Regions from separate parts of the Streptomyces sp. NPDC101110 genome, predicted to be linked through region 1. Evidence: predicted binding sites of a transcription regulator. Region 1 holds the regulator's gene; each other region holds the start of a gene.

Region 1 (2,263 bases):
GTCGACACCGGCCGGGATCTTGACCGTGAGCGTGCGGCGGGACCGGACGCGGCCGTCGCCCGCGCACTCCGGGCACGGGGTCGGGACGACCGTGCCGAAGCCCTGGCACTGCGGGCACGGGCGGGACGTCATGACCTGGCCCAGGAAGGACCGGGTGACCTGCGAGACCTCACCGCGGCCGCGGCACATGTCACACGTCTGGGCGGAGGTGCCCGGCGCCGCGCCCTCACCGCTGCAGGTGTTGCAGACGACGGCCGTGTCGACCTGGATGTCCTTGGTCGTACCGAAGGCCGCCTCGTCGAGCTCGACCTCGATACGGATCATGGCGTCCTGGCCGCGGCGGGTGCGCGAGCGCGGTCCGCGCTGCGACGCCGTGCCGAAGAACGCGTCCATGATGTCCGAGAAGTTCCCGAAGCCACCGGCCCCGAAGCCGCCCGCGCCACCGCCGCCGGCCTGCGAGAGCGGATCGCCGCCGAGGTCGTAGACCTGCTTCTTCTGCGGGTCCGACAGCACCTCGTAAGCGGCGTTGATCTCCTTGAACCGCTCCTGGGTCTTCGGATCGGGGTTGACGTCCGGGTGCAGCTCGCGCGCGAGCCGCCGGAAGGCCTTCTTGATCTCTTCCTGCGACGCGTCGCGGCGCACGCCGAGTACGGCGTAGTAGTCCGTGGCCACTACGACTCCGCCAGGATCTGTCCGACGTACCGTGCCACTGCGCGTACCGCTCCCATCGTTCCCGGGTAGTCCATGCGGGTCGGTCCGACCACGCCGAGCTTGGCGACTGCCTCGCCGCCCGAACCGTAGCCGACCGACACGACGGACGTGGAGTTGAGTCCTTCGTGGGCGTTCTCGTGACCGATCCGTACGGTCACGCCCGGATCCTTCGCCTCGCCGAGCAGCTTGAGGAGCACGACCTGCTCCTCGAGCGCCTCCAGCACCGGCCGGATCGTGAGGGGGAAGTCATGACCGAAGCGGGTCAGATTGGCGGTGCCGCCGATCATCAGCCGCTCCTCGTTCTCCTCGACGAGCGTCTCCAGAAGCGCGGAGAGCACCGTGGAAACCGTACCCCGGTCCTCGAGCTCGAACGCCTCGGGGAGATCCTCCACCAGACTCGGCACATCCGCGAAACGGCGGTTCGCCACGCGGCTGTTGAGGCGCGCGCGCAGATCCGCGAGTGAGGCGTCGCCGAAGGGCGCCGGGCAGTCGACCACGCGCTGCTCGACCCGCCCGGTGTCCGTGATCAGCACGAGCATCACGCGCGCGGGCGCGAGGGAGAGCAGCTCCACGTGCCGCACGGTCGAACGGGTCAGCGACGGGTACTGCACGACGGCGACCTGTCGCGTGAGCTGCGCGAGCAGCCGCACCGTACGCGCCACGACATCGTCGAGGTCGACGGCGCCCTCGAGGAAGTTCTGGATCGCGCGCCGCTCGGGCGCCGTCATCGGCTTGACCCCGGCGAGCTTGTCGACGAACAGCCGGTAGCCCTTGTCGGTGGGGATGCGCCCGGCACTGGTGTGCGGCTGGGCGATGTACCCCTCGTCCTCGAGGGCCGCCATGTCGTTGCGGACGGTGGCCGGGGAGACGCCGAGGTTGTGCCGCTCGGTGAGGGCCTTGGAGCCCACCGGCTCCTCGGTGCCGACGTAGTCCTGGACGATGGCGCGCAGCACCTGAAGCCTGCGTTCACTGAGCATCGCGCACACCTCCAGATGTCTCGTCTGCTTGCCCTGCCGGTCCGGCCTGGCACTCTGCGCGTGCGAGTGCCAGCATTCCCCGGCCCAGTGTACGGCGGTGGGGTACACCCCCGGCAAGGCTGGTCGTGCGGCGCCGTGCCCCGAGCGGGGCCCACCGCTAGCGTCGCCGTATGACGGTGACTTGGGAAGACCTCGGGTGGGAGCGCGTGGCCGCGGGGGTGGGGCGGTGCCGGCTGCCGGTGTGGGACTGCACGATCGGGCTGGTCGCCGGCGAGGGGGCGGTCCTCATGATCGACGCGGGGTCGAGCCTCGCCGAGGGCGCGAAACTGGGCGCGCAGGCGCGGGCACTCACCGGTCACCGTGTGACACATCTCGCGCTGACCCACCCGCATTTCGACCATGTCTTCGGGGCCGCCGCGCTCCCGAACACCGAGGTGTTCGGCGCGGTGGGCGTGGACGCGCTGCTGTCGCGGGTGCGGGACCGTGAGGAGCTGCGCGAGGACGGGGTGCGCCAGGGCCTGGCGGCGCCCACGGCCCAGGAGGCGGCGGACCGGCTGGTCCCGCCCGGCCACCTG
Region 2 (2,263 bases), on a different contig from region 1:
CGCACTTCCGGGGCCGCGACCAGTGGAAGGGCACGATGGCCGACATGGTCCGCCGCTTCCTGAACAAGGTCACGGCCCAGGGGTACACGGTCGCGCGACTGGAGGACTACCTGTGAGGCGGCCCGCCGCCGCCCTGCTGTGCGCGGCCCTGCTGACCGGCTGCGCCGGGGCTCCGGGGGAGCGGCCGGGCACCGCCGACGGCCGCGCCCGGGATCCGGCGCCCGGGGTGAGCGACCCGCGCCGGCTGCCGCCCGTCGTGGACCACGTCCCCACCCGCGAGCCCGTCGTCTTCCTCACCTACGACGACGGCGCCGAACGCGACCCCCGCTTCATCGACCTCGTCCGCGAACGGCGGCTCCCGGTCAGCATGTTCCTCACGGACAGCGTCGTAGGGCCCGGCTACGGCCACTTCGCCCGGCTGCGCGCGGTCGGCGCGTCCCTCCAGAACCACACCCTCGACCACCCCGCCCTGCGCGGCCTGCCCTACGCCGGACAGCGCGCCGAGATCTGCGGCCAGCAGCACAAACTCCGCTCCCGCTTCGGCGTCACCCCCCGGCTCCTCCGCCCGCCCTACGGCTCTTACGACACCACGACCCTGCGCGCCGCCGACGACTGCGGCATCACCGCCGTCGTCCTGTGGCGCGCGTCCCTGGGCGGCGACGGCGCACTGACGTACACCCGGGGCGCGCACGGTCTGCGGGCAGGCGACATCGTCTCGGTGCCGTCCGGCGACACCGGGTCCCCGACCCTCACGGAACGGACCGAACGCCTGCTGCGGGAGATCGGGGCACGGGGACTGCGGGTGGGGCGGCTCGAGGACCACCTGGAGGGGACGCCTGCCCGACGCGCCGTCGGCAATTAGCAGTCCGCTTGACCGAGTGCTAATCGCAGTCATAGTCTCGGCTCTGGCACTCCCCCTAGGAGAGTGCCAACACAGCGACGGGCAGGTCCGGCACCCGCGACGACGGATCCACCTGGTCGCCACCTCAGACAGTTAACCCCGTGAGATCTCCGAAGGGGGAGGTCGGATCGTGACGACCACCAGCTCCAAGGTTGCCATCAAGCCGCTCGAGGACCGCATCGTGGTCCAGCCGCTCGACGCCGAGCAGACCACCGCCTCTGGCCTGGTCATCCCGGACACCGCCAAGGAGAAGCCCCAGGAGGGCGTCGTCCTGGCCGTGGGCCCGGGCCGCTTCGAGGACGGCAACCGTCTTCCGCTCGACGTCTCCGTCGGCGACGTCGTGCTCTACAGCAAGTACGGCGGCACCGAGGTGAAGTACAACGGCGAGGAGTACCTCGTCCTCTCGGCCCGCGACGTGCTCGCGATCGTCGAGAAGTAATTCACCCAAGCACATTGCTTTGAACTGCGCCCCTGGCTCCCGCGATCGCCAATAAGCCGGGCGCCCGGGGCGCAGTGCCGTATATCCCAGATTCCGGAAGAGGGCTCACGCTCCCATGGCGAAGATCCTGAAGTTCGACGAGGACGCCCGTCGCGCCCTCGAGCGCGGCGTCAACAAGCTTGCCGACACGGTCAAGGTGACGATCGGCCCCAAGGGCCGCAACGTCGTCATCGACAAGAAGTTCGGCGCTCCCACCATCACCAACGACGGTGTGACCATCGCCCGTGAGGTCGAGGTCGAGGACCCGTACGAGAACCTCGGTGCCCAGCTGGTCAAGGAGGTGGCGACCAAGACCAACGACATCGCGGGTGACGGTACGACCACCGCGACCGTGCTCGCCCAGGCGCTCGTGCGCGAGGGCCTGAAGAACGTCGCCGCCGGTGCCTCCCCGGCCGCCCTGAAGAAGGGCATCGACGCCGCCGTCGCCGCCGTTTCCGAGGACCTGCTCGCCACGGCCCGCCCGATCGACGAGAAGTCCGACATCGCCGCCGTCGCCGCGCTGTCCGCCCAGGACCAGCAGGTCGGCGAGCTCATCGCCGAGGCGATGGACAAGGTCGGCAAGGACGGTGTCATCACCGTCGAGGAGTCCAACACCTTCGGTCTGGAGCTGGACTTCACCGAGGGCATGGCCTTCGACAAGGGCTACCTGTCGCCGTACTTCGTGACGGACCAGGAGCGCATGGAAGCCGTCCTGGACGACCCGTACATCCTCATCACGCAGGGCAAGATCTCCGCCATCGCGGACCTGCTGCCGCTGCTGGAGAAGGTCATCCAGGCCAACGCCTCCAAGCCGCTGCTGATCATCGCCGAGGACGTGGAGGGCGAGGCCCTCTCCACCCTCGTCGTGAACAAGATCCGCGGCA
Region 3 (2,263 bases), on a different contig from region 1:
CTGGTCGGCCGAGCCGGCACCGTCGACGATGGTGGTCTCGTCCTTGGTGATGACGACCTTGCGGGCCTTGCCCAGCAGGTCGAGCGTGGCGTTCTCCAGCTTGAGGCCGACCTCCTCGGAGATCACCTCGCCGCCGGTGAGGATGCCGATGTCCTGCAGCATCGCCTTGCGGCGGTCGCCGAAGCCCGGGGCCTTGACGGCGACGGACTTGAAGGTGCCGCGGATCTTGTTGACGACCAGGGTCGACAGGGCCTCGCCCTCGACGTCCTCGGCAATGATCAGCAGCGGCTTGCCGGACTGCATGACCTTCTCGAGGAGCGGCAGCAGGTCCTTGACGTTGCTGATCTTCGAGTTGGCGATCAGGATGTACGGGTCGTCGAGGACGGCCTCCATACGCTCCATGTCGGTGGCGAAGTACGCCGAGATGTAGCCCTTGTCGAAGCGCATACCCTCGGTGAGCTCCAGCTCCAGACCGAAGGTCTGGGACTCCTCGACGGTGATGACGCCTTCCTTGCCGACCTTGTCCATGGCCTCGGCGATGAGCTCGCCGATCTGGGTGTCGGCGGCGGAGATGGAGGCCGTGGAGGCGATCTGCTCCTTGGTCTCGACGTCCTTCGCCTGCTCCAGCAGGGCGGCGGAGACGGCCTCGACGGCGCGCTCGATACCGCGCTTCAGGGCCATCGGGTTGGCGCCGGCGGCGACGTTGCGCAGGCCTTCCTTGACCAGGGCCTGGGCGAGAACGGTCGCGGTGGTCGTACCGTCACCGGCGACGTCGTCCGTCTTCTTGGCGACTTCCTTGACCAGCTCGGCGCCGATCTTCTCGTACGGGTCCTCGAGCTCGATCTCCTTGGCGATGGAGACACCATCGTTGGTGATCGTGGGCGCGCCCCACTTCTTCTCGAGGACGACGTTGCGGCCCTTGGGGCCGAGCGTCACCTTGACGGCGTCCGCGAGCTGGTTCATGCCGCGCTCGAGGCCGCGCCGCGCCTCCTCGTCGAACGCGATGATCTTGGCCATGTGAAGTGGTCCCTCCAGGACTGGGGGTGATTACTTCGGACCGCGCCCGCGCCCGCGACGGACGGCTCGCTCGCCTCGTGGGTTCCTTCCCCCACGTGGCCTGCGGGCCTCACCGACCCGGTCCTTACGTTGTCACTCTCACCTTCAGAGTGCTAACGCAATGATTAGCACTCGACCCCTGCGAGTGCAAGCGCCTCCCGGAGACCGGGCGGGGGCGTCAGCCACCCGCGAACACCGCCCCGCATCCTCTTCGAACAGGCCGAAGGGCCCGCACCCCGGGGGGTACGGGCCCTTCTGAGAAGACCGGTTGCTGACGCCTTGGTCGTGGTGCGCGTTCAGGCAGAGACGCGAACCATGTCGGCCTGCGGTCCCTTCTGACCCTGCGAGATCTCGAACTCGACCCGCTGACCCTCTTCAAGGGTGCGGTAGCCGTCCATCTGGATCGCGCTGTAGTGGACGAAAACATCCGCACCACCGTCGACCGCGATGAAGCCGTACCCCTTCTCCGCGTTGAACCACTTGACGGTGCCCTGAGCCATGCCTAACTCCCCTATTACTGGCCCTTGCACAGATCCACACTTCGCGGACCCGGGTCAGACCTCACCCCCCACGGTTGGGGGCGTGCGCCGGAACGCGTCGACCGCGGCTGAATGTATCTGTCCAACTGCCGTCTGCAACAGGTCAATCGGACGAGAATTCTGGACGCACAGGGTCCGGAATGTGGGGAGAATTCGCCCGAATCCAGGGCAAGTCGGGCCACGCAAAGGTAACAAAAGCCCCAAAAGACATGCACACTTTGGCTACATCTTGTCGGGCTCGAAGCGGGAATTCAGGGTTCCGATCAGTGGATCGGGATCGCGTTCCCCAACTGTACCCCGCTCAACCACGCAGAATTGCCCCCTCCGCTTCTCTCACGGAGGGGGCAATTCGATAAACTCTCAGTGACCGTCGTTACCGAAGGTAACAATCAAGCCGGTTCCCTGGTTCAGCCGCCCGCGACGGCGGGAATGATCGACACCCCGGCCCCGTCCGGCGTCGCCGTCTCCAGACCCTGCTCGAAGCGCACGTCGTCGTCGTTGACGTACACGTTGACGAACCGGCGCAGCTTGCCCTGGTCGTCGAGCACACGGGCGGCGATCCCGGTGTGGTTCTTCTCCAGATCGGCGATGACCTCGCCGAGGGTCCCGCCATCGGCGGACACCTCAGCCTGACCGCCGGTGTACGTGCGCAGGATGGTAGGGATACG

Evidence for each region. The regulator HrcA, encoded in region 1, represses chaperone genes, less so after heat shock. The targets are predictions, from matches to a motif close to TTNGCACTCNGNNNNNCNGAGTGCNAA.
Region 2: a site for HrcA is predicted at 906-932, ahead of groES (co-chaperone GroES). Genes of this name have one in related genera too.
Region 3: a site for HrcA is predicted at 1,147-1,173, ahead of groL (chaperonin GroEL). Genes of this name have one in related genera too.

What each region holds. Positions count from the first base shown of each region.
Region 1 covers NZ_JBIVZM010000003.1:301,785-304,047, reverse strand. The annotation lists gene dnaJ (molecular chaperone DnaJ) at 1-672, opposite strand, end outside; gene hrcA (heat-inducible transcriptional repressor HrcA) at 672-1,688, opposite strand; gene ACIQU3_RS07590 (MBL fold metallo-hydrolase) at 1,859-2,263, shown strand, end outside.
Region 2 covers NZ_JBIVZM010000001.1:314,570-316,832, forward strand. The annotation lists gene ACIQU3_RS01565 (polysaccharide deacetylase family protein) at 1-116, shown strand, start outside; gene ACIQU3_RS01570 (polysaccharide deacetylase family protein) at 113-862, shown strand; gene groES (co-chaperone GroES) at 1,032-1,340, shown strand; gene groL (chaperonin GroEL) at 1,456-2,263, shown strand, end outside.
Region 3 covers NZ_JBIVZM010000005.1:140,454-142,716, reverse strand. The annotation lists gene groL (chaperonin GroEL) at 1-1,017, opposite strand, end outside; gene ACIQU3_RS13155 (cold-shock protein) at 1,353-1,556, opposite strand; gene ACIQU3_RS13150 (MoaD/ThiS family protein) at 2,003-2,263, opposite strand, start outside.